DNA from 2 places in the Vibrio ostreae genome. Region 1 is predicted to be linked to the other one. Evidence: predicted binding sites of a transcription regulator. Region 1 holds the regulator's gene; the other holds the start of a gene.
What was found. Region 1 encodes MetJ, which represses methionine synthesis genes. Its sites were predicted from a motif close to TTAGACNTNTANANGTCTAA; they were not measured.
Positions count from the first base shown of each region.

Region 2: a site for MetJ is predicted at 1,257-1,276, ahead of metA (homoserine O-acetyltransferase MetA). Genes of this name have one in related genera too.

Region 1 covers NZ_CP076643.1:2,990,696-3,001,946, forward strand. The annotation lists gene zapB (cell division protein ZapB) at 350-592, shown strand; gene metF (methylenetetrahydrofolate reductase) at 683-1,576, opposite strand; gene KNV97_RS19905 (bifunctional aspartate kinase/homoserine dehydrogenase II) at 1,921-4,332, opposite strand; gene KNV97_RS19910 (O-succinylhomoserine (thiol)-lyase) at 4,332-5,498, opposite strand; gene metJ (met regulon transcriptional regulator MetJ) at 5,827-6,144, shown strand; gene KNV97_RS19920 (malic enzyme-like NAD(P)-binding protein) at 6,298-7,575, opposite strand; gene rpmE (50S ribosomal protein L31) at 7,812-8,030, opposite strand; gene priA (primosomal protein N') at 8,383-10,584, shown strand; gene cytR (DNA-binding transcriptional regulator CytR) at 10,909-11,251, shown strand, end outside.
Region 2 covers NZ_CP076643.1:1,246,181-1,257,431, forward strand. The annotation lists gene KNV97_RS11740 (ABC transporter permease) at 1-698, shown strand, start outside; gene KNV97_RS11745 (AAA family ATPase) at 785-1,159, opposite strand; gene metA (homoserine O-acetyltransferase MetA) at 1,300-2,241, shown strand; gene pilW (type IV pilus biogenesis/stability protein PilW) at 2,554-3,252, shown strand; gene KNV97_RS11760 (hypothetical protein) at 3,297-3,527, opposite strand; gene rlmF (23S rRNA (adenine(1618)-N(6))-methyltransferase RlmF) at 3,581-4,792, opposite strand; gene KNV97_RS11770 (M48 metallopeptidase family protein) at 4,795-5,298, opposite strand; gene KNV97_RS11775 (glutaredoxin family protein) at 5,520-5,753, shown strand; gene KNV97_RS11780 (LysR family transcriptional regulator) at 5,835-6,704, opposite strand; gene KNV97_RS11785 (MFS transporter) at 6,823-8,049, shown strand; gene KNV97_RS11790 (DUF1415 domain-containing protein) at 8,154-8,714, shown strand; gene KNV97_RS11795 (DUF2750 domain-containing protein) at 8,923-9,273, shown strand; gene KNV97_RS11800 (nucleoside triphosphate pyrophosphohydrolase family protein) at 9,452-10,027, shown strand; gene KNV97_RS11805 (MazG nucleotide pyrophosphohydrolase domain-containing protein) at 10,115-10,519, opposite strand; gene KNV97_RS11810 (DUF1272 domain-containing protein) at 10,557-10,865, opposite strand; gene btuD (vitamin B12 ABC transporter ATP-binding protein BtuD) at 11,227-11,251, opposite strand, start outside.

The sequences.
Region 1 (11,251 bases):
TGCGCTGCCATCATGCAGTGTTGACCGCATGTGAGCGTGCCGTATGCGGCGGCATGTCAGCCAGAGGGGGAAAGTTGCGCGAAGTTTAGCATATTCGGCGTGCAAGGTTCGGTTTTTGATTTGTGCACGGTTTAGCCTGGATCAAAATCGGCGTCAATAAGACGATTTCTGCGGCTGGATGTTTGTTAACCGCTGGTAAAGTTAACGCCAGGTCAATTTACGCTGTTTTTTTAAGCGAATGGCGCAAAATATCGAATATAGTGAGTGTTTCTCTGCGCTTGGCTGAGTAGAATGGAAAGATAACTGAAGTGACTGTCACCTCGACCGAATCAAGAAAAAGGTAAGTACCATGTCTTTTGAAGTGCTAGAACAATTAGAAGCGAAAATTCAAACTGCGGTTGATACAATCGCCCTGCTGCAAATGGAAGTTGAAGAACTGAAAGAAGAAAAACAGAAGCTGAGCACTGAAGCTTCTGAGCTGAAAGCCGAGCGTGAAGCGCTGGAGCAGCGTGCGCAGCAAGTTCAACAGGAACACGCAGCATGGCAAGAGCGTATCCGCAGTCTGCTGGGTAAAATGGACGACGTTGAATAACGACGACCTGAAGAATCAAAAAAACGCCGACCAGATGGTCGGCGTTTTTGCAGGTTGGGTTTGCCTGCGGTCCGACAGGCCAATCACCGATTATTTTTGCCTGTTCGGACGTACACCCAGGGTATGACACAGGGCGTAGGTCATCTCGGCACGGTTTAGCGTATAGAAGTGGAAATCTTTCACGCCTTCACGCGACAGGATACGAATCATGTCGATCGCCTGGCTGGCCCCCACCAACTGACGGGTCACCGGATCATCATCCAGGCCGTCAAACTGTTTTGCCATCCAGCTCGGGACTTTGACGTTGTTCTGCGCGGCGAAGCGCTGCGCCTGGTTGAAGTTAGACACCGGCAGGATACCCGGAACGATTTCTACATCGATACCGGCCGATACGCAGCGGTCACGAAAACGCAGGTAGCTTTCGACATCAAAGAAGAACTGGGTGATGGCACGGTTAGCACCGGCATCGACTTTGCGTTTCAGGTTAAGCAGGTCAGATTGCGCGCTCTTGGCTTCCGGGTGAACTTCCGGGAAAGCGGCCACTGACAGATCAAAGTCGTGGCGGGATTTAAGCAATGCGACCAGATCAGACGCGTACATATCTGGTTTGCCGCCGCCTTTAGGAATGTCACCACGCAGGGCGACGATATTCTGGATGCCGTTGTTCCAGTAGTCGTCAGCAATTTGAATCAGCTCTTCACGTGACGCATCAATACAGGTCAGGTGGGGGGCCGCGACCAGACCGGTCTGGTCTTTGATCGCTTTAATGATGGAGTGGGTACGGTCACGTTCACCGGAGTTCGCGCCGTAAGTCACCGAAACAAATTTCGGTTGCAGGGTTTTCAGACGGTGAACCGAATTCCACAGCGTCTCTTCCATTTGCGGTGTGCTCGGCGGGAAAAACTCAAATGAAACGTTGATGTCTGAAATATCAGCGATGTTCTGATTCAGAGCATCGATATGACTGGCGTGCGTGTATCCCATTTTCCTCTCCTTGTGGCATACGGCGGCCACAACGCGAACACTAAATTGAAACTGACGTTTAGACGTCTATATGGCTACAGAATGTCTTGAATACATTTTAATGTCAACATTGTAAATATGAACTTTTTTCATGTTGAACGTGAGCTTATTTCAACAATAATGTCAGCAATTGCACATCATTGACGTGTCTGACGGTGATATTCGACGTTTATCCTGTCGATGGATGTTTCTCTAGAATAATAGTAAAAAAGCTCGCCAAACAGGCGAGCTTTGTACGTTTGTTATCAGTCGTCGTTTTTAGCCGCCGTTATCTTTAGCTGCCATCGTTTGTAGCATAGTGTTGATTACAGCTGGCCCGCCAAACGGTTGAGATCGGATTGGATCGCACCGGCGGTGACTTCGCGTCCGGCCCCCGGGCCACGAATCACCAGCGGATTATCGCGGTACCATTTACTCTCGATGGCGAAGATGTTGTCACACGGCAGCAGGTTGGCGAGCGGATGCTCTTTATCCAGCGCTTCGACTCCGACCGTGGCTTTGCCGTCTTTTTCCAGACGCGCAACGTAACGCAGCACCTTGTCCTGCTTCTGGGCGCGGGCCAGACGCTCGGCCAGACGCTCGTTGAGCAACTGGCTGCGATCCAGGAAATCATCCAGCGACAAATCCTGCAGTTCGGCCGGCACCAGTGACTCGACTTTGACGCTGTCCGGTTCGATGTCCAGGCCAGATTCGCGCGCCAGAATCACCAGTTTGCGCATCACGTCTGAGCCGTCTAGGTCATGACGTGGGTCCGGTTCAGTCAGGCCTTGCTGCCAGGCCAGATCAACCAGTTCGCTGAACGGCACATTGCCGTCATACTGCTGGAACAACCAGGACAGAGTGCCGGAGAAAATGCCCGACAGGGCGGTGATTTCGTCGCCGCTCTCACGCAGGTCACGGACCGTGTGGTTAATCGGCAGGCCGGCACCTACTGTGGCGTTGTATAGCCAGTGACGGCTGATCTTGGCGAAGGCATCTTTAACCTGGTAGTAGTAATCTCCTGCAGCCGAGCCTGCCACTTTGTTGGCAGAGATCAGGTGCATGCCCTGTTCGGCGATTTGCGGATACAGGCTGGCAACGTCGGCGCTGGCGGTGACATCGAGCACAATCACTTCATCAAAGCCCTGGATGGCGCCCAACTGTTTAAGCCAGGTATGGCCGTCATTAGGCTGCGCTTCATCGGCGTAGCTGCTCAGTACTGAGGCTGCATCAATACCCTGCGGTTTAAACAGATACGCCTGGCTGTCGATCACGGCCACCAGCTCGAAGTGCATGCCGTAGCGTTTTTCCAGATCGTCTTTTTGTTCAGCGAACAGTTTCAGCCAGCTTGAGCCGATGTTGCCCTTGCCGCACAGCGCCAGTCCGACCCGTTTCTGGGCCTGGAACAACTGGGTATGCAGACCGGTCACCAGAGGATTCACATCACACTGACGCAGTACCGCAACCAGGCTCAGCTCGGATTCGGCTTCGCTGATAAATTCGACCGGCGCATTTTTCAGCTGCTGGAAAAAGCCGTAGCTGTGCTGGGCATTTTTGGTGACACCTGCGCCGACAGCGCCGACCAGAGCGAAGCCTTCCTTGAGGCGAATCTCGGCTTCAATCGCCACATCCTGCAGCAAGGAAAGCGCGCCGGAAGCGATCTCTGTGGTGTAAGCCAGACGCAGGCAGTGCTGATCGGCCTGCAGCTCAAACGCCAGCGGCTCGAGCTGAGCGCGTTTGAGTTTTTCCAGCACTTCGGCCTGAGCACGGGCAAAGTCGTGACCCTGGCCAAAGGCCAGTTCCAGCAGCAGCACTTCATCGAGTGACGTGATGATTTTGGCGCCGCGACCAGAGGCCAGCACACGTTCAATCCGGGTCGACCCCGACTCAGGCTGGTAGCTGCAACGCAGCTGCAGCTCCATCGCGCTCTGTGCGACGGGTTGTAAGGTGCGGCTGTGCAGCACAGGAGCGGCCAGACGGGCCAGTTCATTGGCTTCATCCAGGCGCAGCAGTGGCAGCAGACAGGCCTCCGACACCAGACGCGGGTCAGCGCTGTACACGCCGGCCACATCACTCCAGATGGTGACGCGTTCGGCATCGGCCAGGGCACCGATCACGGTGGCTGAGTAGTCAGAACCGTTGCGGCCGAGCAATACGGTTTCGCCTTGCTCGTTGCGGGCCATAAAGCCGGTGATGATCACCCGGTGATGAGCATGCTGGGCCAGGACTGCTTTCAGTAACGGGTAAGAGCGGGCGCGATCGACTTCCGGCTGAGTGCCGGTTTCGGCGCGCAGAAACGCACGTGCGTCCTGAGCCACTGCCGGCAATTTTTGCTGGTTAAGCAGCGCTGCCAGCAGGCGGGCAGACCAGAGTTCGCCGTGGCCGAGAACCGCGGCTTGCTGCGCTTTGCTCAGTGGTGCGGTCAGTTCTCCCAGTGCGACGAACTCGCCGCTCAGCTCGGTCAGCAGATGGTCTGCGACTTCGCCTTCCAGCAAACCTTCAATCAACTGGACCTGGAACTGGCGCAGGGCCTGCAGCGCTTCGTGCGCGGCGCGGCCATCTTTGTTGAGCGCTTCAAGAAATTCAATCAGGCGGTTGGTGGTTTTACCGGCGGCAGACACCACCACCAGATCGTCGGCCTGAGAGTAGTCACGCAGAATGTGCGCGACCCGTTGATAACATTCCGGATCCGCAAGGCTGCTACCACCAAATTTATGCAGCTGACGTGAAACCGACATTAAAAGGCCTCCTTGGCTTTGGTGAAGGCCTGGTCGAGGTCGGCAATCAGATCGCTCGCATCTTCCAGACCCACCGACAGGCGCAGCAACTGCTGAGAGACGCCGGCTTCGGCCAGCGCTTCTTCGCCCATCGCGCGGTGAGTCATGCTGGCCGGATGACATACCAGGCTTTCCACGCCGCCCAGCGATTCGGCCAGTGAGAACAGCTGCAGTTCACCGACAAAATATTTCAGCTGCTCGAATGAACCGCCGAATTCAAAGCTCAGCATGGAACCAAAGCCAAGCTGCTGTTTCTTGGCGATGTCATGACCCGGATGATTTGGCAGGCTAGGGTGGTAAATCACTTTGACCAGCTCCTGGTTTTGCAGGTAAGCGAGGATTTGCTGCGAGCTCTCTTCATGCACGCGCATACGGGCCCCCAGGGTGCGCAGGCCACGCAAAGTCATGTAGCTGTCAAACGGCGTGCCGGTGGCGCCGATGCAGTTACCCCACCATGCCAGCTCGGTGGCGTGTTCGGCGTCTTTACTGATGATCACACCGCCAATCACATCCGAGTGACCATTGAGGTATTTAGTGGTCGAGTGCACCACGAAGTCGGCACCAAGCAGCAGAGGCTTTTGGTACACAGGGGTCAAAAAGGTATTGTCGACCGCTACCAGAGCACCGACCGCTTGCGCCTGCTGACAGATTTTCTCAATATCCACCACTCGTACCAGCGGGTTAGACGGCGTTTCCAGCAGCACCAGCTTTGGCTTCTGGGCAAAAGCTGCGGCCATTGCCGCGTCGTCAGACTGGTCAACAAACAGCACTTTGAAATCGCCTTTCTTGGCGCGGGTGTTGAACAGACGGTAAGTACCGCCATAGCAGTCATGTGGTGCGATAATGATTTCGCCCGGCGACAGGAATGCCGAGACCCACAGGTTCAGTGCTGATGTGCCGCAGTTGGTGACCACGGCATCCGCACCGGATTCCAGTTCAGACAGGGCTTGTTCTAGCAGGCCACGGTTCGGGTTGCCGGAGCGGGTGTAGTCGTATTTTGGCACTTCACCAAATGCAGGAAAGCCATAGTTGGTTGAGAGATAAATGGGTGGAACAACGGCGTGGTACTGGGTGTCAGATTCAATACCGGTGCGAACCGCGATGGTGGCTGGCTTGCGATTGGTCATGAGCGTTTCCTTTCCTGTCTGGTGTTTCCTGAATGGTTGATTCCCTGAGCTCTGTCACCGAGCGAATCGGGCTACAGAGCGGGCAATGGTAAGCATTGGCATAGCTGCTATTGGGATTTCAAACAATTCCGGGCGATGTGTAAATCCAATTCCGGGGTGAGCGGTGAAGCAAATGTTCACTCCGGTGAATAACATCACACTTTACTGCTCAAAAAAGAAGACGTCAACACTTCTAGACGTCTATATGTCTTTGCTTATGGCAGTAAATCCCGCTAAAATTGAGGTCTTTGAAAAACTCAACTCGAATTCAAATTTACGAAGGTGCGCAATGGCAGACTGGAACGGCGAATATATTAGCCCGTACGCGGAACATGGGAAGAAGAACGAGCAGGTCAAAAAGATCACTGTCTCGATTCCGCTTAAGGTACTTAAAGTGCTGACGGATGAACGTACTCGTCGACAGATCAATAATTTACGTCATGCCACTAACAGTGAACTGCTGTGTGAAGCGTTTCTGCATGCTTACACCGGTCAGCCGCTGCCAACCGACGAAGACCTGCGTAAAGACCGTCCGGATGATATTCCGACCGAGGCCAAAGCGCTGATGACGGCGATGGGTATCGAGTTTGAGGCATACGACGACTAAGTCGCTGTGCACCGCATCAGCATAAAAAAACCCTGGTTACTGACCAGGGTTTTTGCATTGTTAGCTCTCAGATCATTTTTAAGCATCAGGGCATTGTTAACCCGCAAGGATCAACGCTTCCGTCACCGGAGTGTTTATCCGGCATGCTGCTTACTAATCTTGCATATAGTTATGCGGCATCTCGATCCGTGCGACACCAGAGTCAACCGCAGCTTGTGCGACTGCCTTAGCCACGCGGGGCAGCAGGCGTGGATCCATGGGCTTAGGAATAATGTATTGATGACCGTAGGTCAGGCTGTCACTGCCTGCGGCTTGTAGTACGGCTGCCGGCACCTCTTCTTTCGCCAGTTGACGAATCGCTTCGACCGCCGCCAGTTTCATCTCATCATTGATTTCGCTGGCACGTACATCCAGCGCGCCGCGGAAGATGAACGGGAAACACAGCACGTTGTTGACCTGGTTCGGGTAGTCACTGCGTCCGGTGCCCATGATCAGGTCGTCACGCACCGCGTGAGCCAGCTCAGGTTTGATTTCCGGATCCGGGTTAGAGCAGGCGAACACCACAGGCTTGTCAGCCATCAGCTTCAGCGCGTCGGCGGACAGCAGGTTCGGGCCTGATACACCCAGGAACAGATCCGCGCCGGCAATCACATCTTCCAGGGTGCGTTTGTCGGTGTTGTTGGCAAACAGTTGCTTGTACTGGTTCAGATCGTCACGACGGGTGTGGATGACACCTTTACGGTCGAGCATGTAAATCTTCTCACGCATCGCACCGCACTTAATCAGCAGTTCCATACACGCTACCGCTGCGGCACCCGCACCCAGACAGACAATCACACACTCAGACAGTTCTTTGCCTTGCAGTTCAATCGCGTTCAGCATGCCTGCTGCGGTCACGATCGCCGTGCCGTGCTGGTCATCGTGGAACACTGGCACGTCACAACGTTCAATCAGGCGACGCTCGATCTCAAAACAGTCCGGCGCTTTGATGTCTTCCAGGTTGATACCGCCAAAGGTGTCAGCGATGTTAGCGACGGTGTCGATAAACTCATCGATGGTGCGGTGTTTTACTTCAATATCAATGGAGTCGAGGCCGGCAAAACGTTTGAACAGCAGCGCTTTACCTTCCATGACCGGTTTAGAGGCCATTGGCCCCAGGTTACCCAGGCCAAGGATTGCGGTACCGTTTGAGATCACCGCCACTGTGTTGCCTTTGGCGGTGTATTTGTAAACGTTATCGACATTCTGAGCGATTTCACGTACCGGTTCTGCCACGCCCGGGCTGTAAGCTAACGCCAGATCAGTGGCTGAGTCAGCCGGTTTGGTGATCGAGACCGCGATTTTACCCGGGGTCGGCTGCGCGTGGTAATCCAGAGCACGTTGGCGGAAGGCTTCTTCCGCGCTTAATTGTTGACGATTGTCGTCGGACATAGGGGAGGTTCTCTTATTATTTTTGGAAAAGGGGCGCACATTTTAGTTGATGCCTGAAATAGTGACTAGGCAGGGGTGCTGTATAATCGTACAAAATGCGTGAGTTTTTGGCTGATAAGACCAGCTGTTTTGTGATCAGGGTAGACTTTAGTCGTAGAGCGGGGGGACGGGCAGATGGCAGGCATCAAAAAAGGACGCCGTAGCGTCCTTTTTGAAATCTTCGCGTAAAGTAAAAATTACTTCTTGCTTGACAGTGCGCCGAAACGCTTGTTGAAGCGATCAACACGGCCGCCAGTGTCAACAACACGTTGCTTACCAGTGTAGAATGGGTGGCACTTGTCACATACGTCCAGGTGCATTTCTTCTTTACCTAGAGTAGATTTGAAAACGAAAGTGTTGCCGCAAGAGCAGCTTGCATTTACTTCTTTGTATTCTGGGTGGATACCAGCTTTCATGGGATAACCTCAAAAATTGGGCCGTGTCGCCATCCGAGTCTGAGCCGGACACCACACGTAACGTTAATAATACGATTGCCATGGTCACAGCAAACTGCTGAGGACCATTAAGGCGCGATATAGTAATGAATCTGCTAGCCCGGATCAACCGATTTCGGCGTTATTTTAGCCAGCCATAGCAAACAGCCGCTCAGAGCATGACGGGTTGGCGGTGCCAACGGCCAGACCCGATGCCCGAACTGCTGCCGGCGTGCCGCATACGGCCTTTTGCCCGCCATGTGCGGGTCGAATTTATGCCCGTCTTCCAGTAGACTGTGGCGTCCTTAACTGACTTAATTGCTGACGGATTGTTATGCGCCCAACTATTGCTCGCGTTGCCCTGCCGGTGCCGCTTGATAAGCAATTTGATTACCTGATTCCCGGCCACCTGTTTCCGATTATCGGCGGCCGCGTTTCTGTGCCGTTCGGGCGCCAGACTCTGGTCGGCATTGTGACTGCACTGGTGCAGGAGTCCGAGTTTCCGCGTGAGCAGCTCAAAGCGCTCAAGGCCGTGCTCGATACCCAACCAGTCTGGCCGGATAAACTGTATCACCTGCTGCAGTGGTGCAGTCAGTTTTATCAGCATCCACTTGGCGAGACCCTGGCTAATGCTCTGCCGGGAGCGCTGCGTAAAGGTAAAGCGGCTGATTTTGCCAGCAGTAAAGAGTGGCTCATTACTGCCGCCGGGCGCGATCAGCTGATGCAGGGCTTTGGCCGTGCGATTAAACAGGCCAAGGTGATGAATCTGGTCGCTTCTGGCCCGGTCCCTCATCAGGTGATGCTGGATGAGGAAGTGTCGAGTACGACACTCAACACCCTGCAGGACAAAGGCTGGATTGAAGTCAGTGAACAGCGTCCGCAGTTCCGGCCTTGGCCGGCAGAGCCGGAAGCCGCGGTCGATAAGCCCAAGTTGAACTCTGAGCAGGCCATCGCAATTGCAACGGTCAACCATCAGCCGGCATTCGGCTGTTATCTGCTGCAGGGCGTAACAGGCTCGGGTAAAACTGAAGTCTACCTTAATCTTATCAAGCCGGTGCTGGCACAAGGCCGCCAGGCGCTGGTGCTGGTGCCGGAAATTGGCCTGACGCCGCAAACCATTAACCGTTTTCGTAAACGGTTTAATGTCCCGGTTGAGGTGATTCACTCTGGTCTCAATGAAACCGAACGTCTCAATGCCTGGCTGGCCGCGCGCGACAAAGTAGCCGGTATCGTGATTGGTACCCGTTCCGCGCTGCTGACCCCGTTTGCCGATCTCGGCATTATCATTGTCGACGAAGAGCATGACTCTTCGTATAAACAGCAGGACAGCCTGCGCTACCACGCACGCGATGTGGCGGTGATGCGTGCCAATCTGGAGCAGATCCCGATTGTGCTCGGCAGTGCCACCCCGGCGCTGGAAACGCTGCATAATGCCCTGAGCGGTAAATACCATCATCTGCATCTGACCCAGCGTGCCGGAACGGCGCGCCCGACCACCAACCGGGTGCTGGATGTCAAAGGCCTGTATCTGGAAAGCGGTTTGTCCGCGCCGTTGATTGCGGAAATGCGCCGCCATTTATCGCAGGGCAATCAGGTGCTGCTGTTCCTCAACCGGCGTGGCTTTTCTCCGGCGCTGATGTGTCACGAATGTGGCTGGATCGCCGATTGTCAGCGTTGTGATGCTTATTATACCTACCATCAGTACAGTAACGAGATTCGCTGCCACCACTGCGGCTCACAGCGTCCGGTGATCCACCAGTGTCAGGGGTGTGGCTCGACGCATCTGGTCACGGTCGGGGTCGGCACCGAGCAGCTCGAGGCGCAACTGGGGGAACTGTTTCCGGACTTCAAGACGATTCGGATTGACCGTGACAGTACCCGGCGCAAAGGCAGTCTGGAATCAGCGCTGCAAGCGATCCGCAATAACGAATATCAGATTTTGATCGGCACCCAGATGCTGGCCAAAGGCCACCATTTCCCCGATGTAACTCTGGTGGCGCTGCTGGATGTGGATGGCTCATTATACAGCAGTGATTTTCGCGCCTCTGAACGTCTGGCTCAGTTGTTTATCCAGGTGGCGGGCCGGGCCGGGCGGGCGAGTAAGCCGGGCGAAGTGGTGCTGCAGACCCACCATCCAGAGCATACCTTGTTGCAGGCGCTGCTCAACAAGGATTACCACCATTTTGCTGAAACCGCACTGGCGGAGCGCAAGCTGGCCCAACTGCCGCCGTATACCTTTCTGACCCTGTTTCGCGCCGAAGGCAACCAGTCGCAGCAGGTAGAAGATTTTCTGCGTCAGGTACGCCAGACGCTGGAAGCTCACCCGCTCAGTGAACAGGGCTGTCTGGTGCTGGGGCCGACGCCGGCACCGCTCGCCAAACGGGCCGGAAAATTTCGCTGGCAGTTGCTGTTGCAGGCGCCCAGCCGTTCGGTGATGCAGAAGCTGTTAGCCAGCGCACGCCCGGCGATTCAGATGTTGCCGCTGGCCACTAAAGTGCGCTGGACGCTGGACATTGAACCGCAGGATTTGAGCTGAGCAGCCCCATCCGGCTTGCTGGTAAAATTGTCAAAAAATGAAATCCTTCTTATCGTGATAAATATCACACTTGTGATGCAAAAATTGTTAATCAGACCGTAACTTTCCCATCGGAAAGGAATACACTAAATGCCATAATCGCGCAGTGAATCGTTTTCGCTGGCCTAAATGTGGCGAACCTTAAGCGAACGTGCAGCAGGTAAGCGTGAATCCAAGCAATGTTAGCAGCCAAACCGGATGCCCGGCGGCGCTCTATAACGATAATCAGTGTCTCAGACACGATGAATTTTTATTAAGAACCGAGAAAAGAGGACAGTACCCCCTATGGCGACAATGAAGGATGTTGCCCAGCTTGCAGGCGTATCAACGGCGACCGTATCGCGTGCTCTGATGAATCCCGAGAAAGTCTCATCCTCGACCCGTAAACGGGTTGAAGAGGCGGTGTTAGAAGCTGGTTATTCCCCTAACTCTCTCGCGCGCAATCTGCGTCGCAATGAGTCCAAAACGATTGTGGCCATTGTGCCGGATATCTGTGACCCGTATTACACCGAGATCATCCGCGGCATTGAAGATGCGGCGATGGAACACGGTTATCTGGTGCTGCTGGGTGACAGCGGTCAGCAGAAAAAACGTGAAAGCTCATTTGTGAACCTGGTGTTCACCAAGC
Region 2 (11,251 bases), 1.7 Mb from region 1:
AAGGGGAACCTCTTGAGAGTGCGGCCCATCACTATGCCGCAGTGCAATCGAATTTAAAGCCGACTTTTAATCCGCGTGTCGGTTACGTCGATTACGTCGTTCCTGCGGTGTTTATCCTCATTCTGCAGCAAACTCTGGCGATGTCTGCCGGGCTGTTAACCGGCACGCAGCGAGCTGAGTCAGGCGACTGGCAGCAGATTCCGGTACTGCCCCTGCTCTTCATGCGTACCTTCATCATAGTGGCGCTCTACTACCTGCTCAGCATGTACTATTTCGGGGCCAGCTTCAGCTTGCAAGGCGTGAGTACGATAGGTCAGCCGATACAATTACTGACTCTGCTGCTGCCGTTTTTGCTCACAGCCTGTTTTATCGGGATCTGGCTCGGAGCGGTGACACCACGCCGCGAACTGGTCACATTGATCGTGCTGATAAGCTCAATGCCGCTGGTGTTTTCCGCCGGATTTATCTGGCCTCTGGAAGCTATACCTACACCTATCATCTGGCTGTCGAACCTGTTCCCGAGTACACCCGGCATCCAGGGCTTTCTGGCACTCAATCAGATGGGGGCAGAATGGCGCCAAATCGCGCCGCAATGGACCCTGCTGTGGGCACAAGCCGTGGCATGGGGCAGCCTCGCTTGGTGGCAGCTGCAGCGCAATCACGGCGCTTTAACTGTGAAAGTCAGTCAAGCAGGATAGCTGTCAGGCTAGCCCGCCTTCTAACACCGCGGATGTGAGATGAGGGACGGTGGGGCAAAGCGCGCATTAAGCCGTGCTCGCTGATGTTAGTCCTGCCATTTTTTACGCATACGTTCGATGGTCGCCTGCTCTACGCCATGGATGTTGGGATACTCGCCACGACATACCTTAATCACCAGTTTTGCCCGGTGCTGACGGGCGATTTTCTTATACGCAGTCATCTCCCAGTGCCGCACAAACGTGTTGGCGACCACTACGCTTTTGCCCTGCTTGAGGCAATTTTCTGTCTCTTGCTGACACCAGGCGTGTGCCTGTGCTATCTGCTCCGGACGGTAGTGATATTCGCCCTGCGCATTGATAAAAAACATATCCGCTTCAAGATGCACCGCCGGTAAAGACTTGGCTAACGTCGATTTTCCCGAGCCGGGTAAACCACGAATTAAGGTCAGTGTCGGAATCATATGTGTTCAAATTATGCAAATCATAGCCGGCATACTAACTTAATTTTGTGGCGCACGCATTTTGCTATCGACAACGCCTATCAGTTAGGTTATAAGTCTAGATGTATAGACGTCCAAATGTAACGCTTAGGGAGAAAGCTGTGCCGATTAAGATCCCCGATCAACTGCCTGCAACTGATGTTTTACGTACTGAGAATATCTTCGTCATGTCGGAAACCCGCGCATCGACCCAGGGTATTCGTCCGCTGAAGGTTCTGATTCTTAACCTGATGCCAAAAAAAATTGAAACCGAAACTCAGTTCCTGCGTCTGTTATCAAATTCACCGCTTCAGGTGGATATTGAACTGCTGCGTATCGATGATCGCCCAAGCAAGAACACACCAGAAGAGCACTTAAACGAATTTTATCGCCAGTTTGAACTGGTCAGACACCGTAACTTCGATGGTCTGATCATTACTGGTGCGCCTTTAGGTTTAGTGCAATTTGAAGATGTCGTCTACTGGGATCACCTGCAGCAGATTATGAAATGGGCCAAAGAGCATGTGACCTCAACACTTTATGTGTGTTGGGCAGCACAAGCCGGCCTGAAATTGTTGTATAACCTGCCCAAACAGACACGTGAAGAGAAACTGTCCGGGGTTTATGTGCATGAAAACCTGCAGCCGTACCATCCGCTGCTGCGTGGTTTCGATGATACCTTCCTGGCACCGCATTCACGTTATGCCGATTTTGCGCCTGGTTATCTGGAAACTCATACCGACCTGGATATTCTTGCGACATCTGATGTCGCAGGCGTTTACCTTGCATCGACTAAAGATAAACGTAACGTGTTTGTGACTGGTCATCCGGAGTACGACGCACTGACCCTGCATAACGAGTACATTCGTGATCTGGGTGCGGGCCTGGAACCGGTCATGCCGGTGAACTATTATCCGAATGATGATGTTGATAACCCCCCACGTGCCAGTTGGCGTAGTCACGGACACTTGTTGTTCGCTAACTGGCTGAACTACTGCGTTTATCAGCAAACACCGTACGATCTGGAGCATTTCAGCGAAGATAAGTTCACCAAAGACGATTAATTCTCCATCGAGATTCGCCACAGTTCACTAACATGTTTTGATGACATTGGAAGGCCGCCCATCACGCGGCCTTTTTTCATCCCCTCAGCCATTAGGCATCTCTCTCACAAGCCACAATAAATATGCCGGGTGGCTCGCATTATCCTCTCAGACCGCTGCCGCGCCACCACCATGCTGCTTACTATTTGTTAATCGAAGCAAAGCTAGCGGACGCTAAAGGGTTAGCTGCAAGCAAAAGTATCGCAGCAAGCGCGCAAAGCATCGTTAGCTTTGTACTGCAACGCGCGGTTGGGGTATACAGAGGTGGATAGAATGCAATTCAAACAACTGATGCTAGTGGGGATAATAACGACGGCAGGCTGTGTCACTGTTACCGATATCCCTGACAATCATCCTCAGGCGATGGCCGATTCAAGAATTGATCTGGGATTAGGCTATCTCAGCCAAGGTAATATGAATAAAGCACGTGAAAATCTTTACCGCGCTGCGCGTCATGCGCCGGACTACGCCCGTTCTCAATTAGCGCTGGCGCACTACCTGGACCAGGTCGGTGAAACTGAAAAAGCGCGTCACGTCTATCTGCAAGCCCGGCTAGACCATCCTGAAAATGGGGATGTGTTGAACAACTTTGGCACATTTTTATGTAAGCACGGCGACTACCTTTCTGCTGATACACTGTTTAATCAGGCGCTGCAAAGGCCGGATTACAATCAGCCCGCCGCCACTTTAGAAAATGCGGCGCTGTGTGCAAACAAGTCCGGCAACCAAAAACAAGCGATACACTATCTTGACCGCAGCCTGAATTATGACCCGTCTCAAGCCACCGCTTGGCTGGCACTGACCCGCATGCAATTAGCTGCGGGTAACACAGAAGATGCTCGCAACACGCTGCGCGGGTTTAGCCAGCGTTTCGGTAACCCAAAGGCAGTGCAACAACTTTGGCTGGAAGTGAATGCGGCTTGGGGGAGACACAAAAAAACCAGCGCTGAGCGCCGGCTTCTGTTGAAGTGAATGACTTATCATGTAAATCAACAACTACCTCTGTCATTTAGTCACTAACGTTTTTGGTTGATATTGGTCGGACGGCCATCCTTGCCACCTTTGCGATCCCGATAATGGGTCCGGCGCAGGCGACGCACCTTGGTGGAACGGTTAATCTTTTTGTATTCACGATACAGGATGCGAATAAACAGCCCCAATCCGATCAGAAACAACACGGACAAAATGGAAAGTGAAGGCACACACAACCAATCCGGCTGACACGGTGAATAGAATTCGAATTCCATTCTACACCTCCTTGACTGTTTATTCCGTTGAGTAGGTTAACTTCTACATAAGTTTAGCGCTTTAAGCTTAACCACAGCTTGCGTTGCTCCGCATTGTGAAAAGTCCAGGCCACAAAACGACTGATTTTCTGGCCTTGCTGCATCTCTACTATCTGTATCGACGCCGCGCCGACTTTCTGAAGCTGTTTTTTCATCCAGCGTACGTTATCACTTTTCGAGATCAAGGTCGTGAACCACAGAACCTGCCTGGCAAAGTGCTGACTTTCCTGCGCCATATTCTTAATAAACTCGGCTTCGCCTCCGGGGCACCACAACTCAGCCTTCTGACCCCCAAAGTTAAGCGTATTCGCGCTATGTTGCGGCGCTGTCATTTGCACGACCGGCGCTCCACGTTTACGCTGGTTATCACGCAAGTTACGAATTTTACGTTCAGTGCCTTGCTGCGCTTCGGCCAGCGAAGCATGAAACGGCGGGTTACAAGTCGTCACATCAAAACGCTCATCAGCCCCGATAATGCCGCTGAACATCGCCTTACTGTTTTTCTGCAGTCGCGCTGCAATTTTTCCTTTCAATAGCGGATTATTGCTGGCAATCAGATTGGCCTGTTTGACCGATACCGGATCGACGTCGCTGCCGACATAACTCCAGCCATACTCGGTCACGCCGATGATCGGATAAATGCAGTTGGCACCAATGCCAATATCTAACGCTCGTATGGCTTTATGATTCAGCGCCGGAAAATCCTGGCTGAGCAAGTCCGCCACGCGGTGGATATAATCTGCACGTCCCGGAATAGGCGGACATAAATAGCCTTCCGGAATATCCCAGTTCATCACACCATAATGATGAGCCAGCAAGGCTTTATTAAGCAGTTTCACCGCCAGTGGATCAGAAAAGGCAATCGTCCAATCCCCTTTGGGATTTTTGATCAGGTGACGCTTGAGGTCCGGTAAAGCCTGACACAAAGCATCAAAATCATAATTCCCTTTGTGACGGTTACGGACATGCAGACCGGCTTTTCCTGTCTGTTTCGCCGATTGCGGCTTCGCCGAGGGCGATTTGCCAGGCTTCTGACCCGGCGTTCGCTGACTCGCCGTTTGCGGATCTGTTTTGCCAGACGGCTTACGACCAGGTTTCACGTCCGACTTACGTTGATGCTCTGCTTTCGGCTGCTCTGCTTTATCCTGACGGTTTTTATAACAACGCGGTTTGTCAGTGACACGAGCTGGGTGGTTGCCGGATGATTTAAGTGGTGGTTTAGGCATGATTATTTTCCTGCTCTCAGTTCAAGAACCATCATGTATAAGCGCGCATCCAATTCGAGTTGATGGTAATTCGGTTCCATATGGCAACAAAGCTGATAAAACGCTTTATTGTGTTCCTTTTCGCGCAGGTGAGCCAGTTCATGCACCACTAACATACGCAGCAGCGGCTCCGGCGCATTTTTAAATGCACTGGCAATTCGAATTTCATTTTTGGCTTTGATTTTGTTGCCATGCACCCGGGAAACATAGGTGTGCAGGCCCAGCGCGTTGTTAATGAGGTGAATCTTGCCGTCATACACTACTTTGCTCAGTGGCGCGGTCTTCTTCATGTACTGGTTTTTTATCTCCAGCGTGTAGGCATACAGTGCCTTCTCACTCTGGACGTCATGGCGCTGCGGATAACGCTGCTCGAACCAGCTGACCAGTTTATCGGCGTCGACCAGGCGTTCTACCGATTCGATAATGTGAGCAGGATAACCCTGGATATATTTCAGTACGGGATTCATAGTGACAACGCTTTTTCAGATCAAACATGTTCGCGAAAAGTCGGGGGCGCAAAGTGTACCCGAAACCTGGCGCTGAATCATCCGCGATTTACTCGCCACGGATTCAAAAAATCCGTCAAGCCGGGGCAGAAGATTGAACGCTGACAAAACCGATGCGGGTTTGCATCTGATCCGCTGGATGGTTAAACTCAGCGCCCTTGTTCCATTTACAGGCCCGAACCATGAAACGAGTTGTACTTTACGTTAAAGATAAATGTCCGCATTGCAAAGATGCCCAGCGCCACCTGGACGCCAAAGGCATCAAATACCGTTTATGCAACGCGAAAATGGAACGCGGCCGTAAAGAGCTCGACGCTATGGGTGCACGCAGCCTGCCAGCGCTGAAAATCGGCGATCGCGTCATGATCGGCTGGAATCCCAGCAACTTTGAGCGCATTTACAACAGCAAAAACTAAACGCCCGCAGAAAGCCACCGTGCCGGAAAGATTGACCGGCACTCATAGTGGGACGAACCTCTGGATCACTCATGCACGGGATCACACGTACTGCTTCACAAACTCTATAAAGGTCCGGTCGGCATTGGATAAGTAGCCATCTTTGCGCCATGCCAGCGCCAGATCGAGCCACACCGGCGGATGGAACGGAATCGCTTTTACCTCCGGTTCGTTATCCGTAACCAGCTCCAGTAACGCCGTTACCGCATATTCATGCTTCACAATGCTGAGGATCATCGGCAGCAAATTGGTTTCAAACGAGAAATTGGCGTTTAGCTTGTGCTCTTTGCATACCTTGTCGATGAATTCACGGTGAAAATAACCCGGTTTGAACATCACCAGCTCGTGCCGGAAGAACTCTTCAAATTCAATTTGCTGATGCTGCGCCAGTTCGTGCTCTTTACCGACCACCGCAACCATCTGGGAAGCAAGCAGTGGATCCACTTCCAGATCCGGCGGCAAATCCTGATTGAGAATCACCCCGATATCCAGCTCGCCGGATAACAACATCTTACGAATTGATTGCGTGCCTGCGTCGACTACCGTCATCTTAAGATGCGGAAAGTGGCTTTTAAACGCCATCACAATTTGCGGAAAAAAGTAAGAGCCCATCATACTCGGTGCACCAAGGCGCACTTCACCTTTGACTAACCCTTTCAGCTCGTCGATAGCCAGTTGTGCATCTTCGATTTGCTGTAAAATCCGCGTCGCATGCTCCAGCAGTACCTGACCTTCATGGGTCAGCGTCACTTTACGCTCATCGCGCTTAAACAGAACCACACCAAGTTGCTGCTCGAACTTCTTGATTGAGATACTCAGGGCCGGCTGAGCGATATGCAGCGCCTGAGCAGCATGAGTAAAACTTTCATTGCGCGCCACGGTGACAAAATGACGCAGGTGCCGGGTTTCCATCACTGACGTTCTCCATATATAAAATATATTACAACCATATTTTTAATATATTTTATTAATTCGCGTCACACTGGTAGTTTGATCACATTGCCGTAACCGCCTTATCCGAGTTGTCAACATGATCGAATTGCACAGTCCACAGTATCGTAAAGTCACTTTCGCCCTCGCCTTCGGCTCGTTTCTGGTCTTTTGTAATTTGTATCTTTTCCAGCCGATGTTGCCCTACATGGCCAAACACTTTGCGGTCTCTGAAACCCAGATCAACTGGGTATTCGCCGCCGCAACACTCGCGCTTTCCGTCAGCCTGGTGCCTTGGGCGATCAGCTCCGAAGCGATTGGGCGACGCCGCGTTATGTTGCTTGGTCTGTTCGCTATGCCGGCTATTGGCGCCCTGATGCTGATCAGCAGCGAATTCTGGGTACTGGTTCTGGCACGCGCATTAATGGGCGTCGCGCTAGCTGCATTCGCCTCAGTTGCCGTCGCCTATATGGTCGAAGAGCTGTCTCCACAAGCATTCAGTAAAGCGATTGGCGGTTATATTGCGGCGAACTCCCTTGGTGGTATCAGCGGCCGTATCGTCGGCGGGCTACTCACCGATGCCATGGGCTGGCAGCAAGCCGTGATGGCCATGTCCGCCTTTACTCTGGCCGGTGCCGTCATCGTACTCTTCTGTCTGCCGGTACAAGCACACTTTAAGCCCCAGCGCGGAATGTTCTTTCATCACAACCGTGCGCTGGTCAAACACCTTTCCAACCGCACAATATGGCTGGCGATGCTGATTGGCGGCACCAACTTCGCTTTGTTTGTTAACCTCTATTCGGTGATGGGTTTTCGTCTGGTCGCTGAACCTTACAACATGCCGATCGGTCTGGCTTCGCTGATCTTCCTGTGTTACCTGGCCGGGACACTGAGTTCAAAACTGACTGCCAACTGGAGCAGGCGTTATGCGCCGATTCCGGGCATGGTGCTGGGCGCTCTGCTCAGTATGTCCGGTATGCTGATTGCGATGATTGAATCTATTCCGTTTATGATGCTGGGGCTGATGCTGATCAGTTTCGGCGCGTTCTTTACTCACACACTGGCGTACGCCTGGGTCAGCCAGAAAGCGACCGAAGCCAAGGCCACCGCGACAGCCCTGTACCTGGTGCACTATTACGTCGGCGGTAGTATCGGCGGATTCTTCCTGCTCTATTGCTGGCAGCATGGCGGTTGGGAGATGGTAACCAGCGGTGGTATGGCACTGTATGCGATGCTGTTTACTTTGTGCTGGCGCCTGAGCCTGCGCCAGAAAAAGATCGTTAACAACAGCGCAACTGCAGTACTGAACTCATCACACCAGAATTAAGCTTAGTGCTCGCGCGCAACCGCTATCCAAGCGACAAATTATGTTATTCTTGGCGCCAATTTTATTCGCAACACTATTTCTACCGATAAAGGCGACAAAATAACATGAGCTCAACCATCAACAATCAAGCCATTACTGCCAGCGTTAACCAATGGTTAGACGACGTAGTCATTGGCCTGAACCTGTGCCCTTTTGCCGCAAAGCCCCAACGCAATAAGCAGATCAAAATCCAGGTCAGCAACGCAACCCGCGAAGAAGATCTGCTGCAGGATATCTTGGATCAACTGCTGGAACTCGACAGCAAGCAGCCCGACGAACTGGAAACCACCCTGGTAGTGGTGCCGGACATGCTGCATGATTTCACCGATTACAACTTCTTCATCGACTGGGTGGAAGCACTGATCCGCCAGGAAAACTGGGAAGGTGTCTACCAGGTCGCCACTTTTCATCCGGATTACTGCTTTGCCGGCAGCGAACCGGAAGATGCCGAAAACCTGACTAACCGCGCCCCTTACCCGATCTTTCACCTGATCCGCGAAGAGAGCATGGAAAAGGTGCTCAAGCACTATCCGAACCCGGAAGCGATCCCCGACATCAATATCGAGCGGGTCTCCAACCTGAGTGAAGCCGAACGTAAAGCGCTGTTTCCTTATCTGTTTGGTTAATTCCGTTATCCGATGAGCTAACCGCCGATATCCGTAGCGGTTAAATGATGCTATACCCAAACAATCTGGAGTTGTAGCCAGCACCGCTGCAGCTTCGAGTAAGAAGGGGATATTTCTTGCTGTTACGGCAGGACAGGAACCAATTCTTAATGGGATTTAGCCGTTGAAAATGCTACTCTTACGCCATCATTCTTAGTGAGAGAATAAAATGAGCAAATTAACGACAGATATTCAAGCTAACCTTGAGCTGTTCATCAAAGAGTCCAAAGAGAACAACCTGGTTTGGGGTCTGCGCAATGAAGAAGGCTGGTTGTCTTGTGAGTCGACAGAATTTGAAGAAAGCGAAGTCATGCCTTTCTGGTCTTCAAAAGAAGATGCAGAGCTGCATAACGTTGAAGAGTGGGCCGATTTTGAAGTGCTGGAAATCCCGCTTGATATCTTCGTTGAAGACTGGCTGATCACGCTGGATGAAGACGGTGTACTGGTTGGTATCAACTGGAACGCGACACTGGAAGGCAAAGAGCTTGAACCAGTAGAACTTGCCAAGCTGTATCTGTAATTGCTTTTAATTAAGGCGCCTGATGTGGCGCCTTAATTGTTTCTGCCACTCTCTGCCTTTACACCCTGTATCGGCCGACAAATCTCCAATCAGTCTACATCCTTTATCGTGCCAATAGATGCGGGTCGCAACCTCTGTTACCATTAGTGTTTTGATTTTGACTAACCGGACTGACAGCATGCATTTATCTAAGCTGACGCAAGAGATTTTTGATCACCTTTACCGCGATATCACTGAGTTTCGCAGCACTTTTGACCTGCCGGTTGCTGCACCAGCCAGCCTGGACGATAAAGCAGATACGCTGCACACATCTCTGGCGATTGAAGAACTGACCGAGCTTGCTGAAGCCGACAACAAAACTGAACAGGCTGATGCGATTGTCGACAGCGTGTATGTCCTGATGGGCCGCCTGGTGCACCTCGGCGACGCCAAAGTCACTGACAACCTGGCAATCAGCTATCTGATTGACCTGTTGCTCAACGTTGCCGTTAACCGTGGTATCGACTTCGTTCCGTGCTGGGATGAAGTACATAGCTCGAACATGAGTAAAGTGTGCCGTAACGAGCAGGAATACGCGGAAACTGAAGCTTTCTACGCTGAGCAAGGTATCAAGTTAATGGCAGTACAAAAAGGCGATTACATTATCGCGAAATGTGCTGAGGACTTCGTTGCTGAGGGCAAAACCATTCGTCAGGGCAAAGTACTGAAATCCGTGTATTACCGCCCAGCCGATCTGGCCAAGCTGACTCAATAGTATGAGTCCGGCTTAGCAGCCTGAGTCAATGGGCCGGCAGTCATGGCAAAAAGCCAGAGCGATGCGAATCACTCTGGCTTTTTAGTATTATTTCTCGCAGATCACGTTACGCTGGAGCACTACATTCTGAGCGGCTAAGTATTCCTGTTGCAGATTTTGTTGCTGTTTACGCTTAATCTCATCCCATGAACCACCCGCTTCGAGCGTCGCCATACGCTGTTGGTATTTGTCACAGGCCCGTTGAATCACAGATTCTACGCTGACACCCGCCTCTTTTTGCAGAGCTAAGATCGCGTTTAGATAATCCCACAGCACATCACCTAATTCATCTTCCAGATAACAAAGACGATGTTTAGGGATCTCCTCACTGACCTCATCCACTTCACTTTTTAACGCCGCTAAATAGGTTTCAGGCCCGGTGTACCAGGGATTATTTTCATCAAACCCGGCTTTGCGTCTGGCGATATCCAATAATCGTTCAAAATCCTGCATGTCATATCCTTCGCAATGGGTGACCCTAAGGAAAAGCTCAACGCTGTGCTGGCTCAATATGACGGACTTTGGCCGCAAATGCTCTCAGTTCCTGCTCCGAATACGGCGTATGTACCCGTTCGCTTGATGGCGGCCGTTGGGTAAGGCTGACTCCGGTACGCCATTCATTGTGCGGACGAATCGGACGAGCCACAAAGCCACCACCGCAATTAGGGCAGACGTTATCAAGAATCTGTTTAACGCACGAAGCGCAAAATGTACATTCAAAGCTGCAGATCATGGCCTGAGTGGAGTCAGGCTCCAGATCTATATCGCAACACTCACAGTTTGGCTTTATTTGTAGCATGGTTGAGTTCCCTCTCCAATGATGATTTTTCCGCATAGTTAACTTATGCTTTTTCAACTGATAAAAACAATACGCAGAGAAAAATAAATCAGAAAAATATCGTCTTCACCTCACACAACAAAGAAACCAGAAAATAGTCGGAAGACAGGTAAAAAAAGGCCACCTTGGGAGCAAGGTGGCTAAGGAGACTATAAAAAGCCTAACAAGAACGAGAATGTATCGATCTTACTAATGCCATAACTGTGCCAACTTTTAAAAATAACATAACTACTTGTTTTTAATGAAAATAATGGATTGTGCTATTTTTAGCGTTCTGACTCTAAAGGAGTAGCTGAACCAGAGTTGTGCTCAGTGCACCAAATTAGTCGAAGATCAGGTAAGGTTTA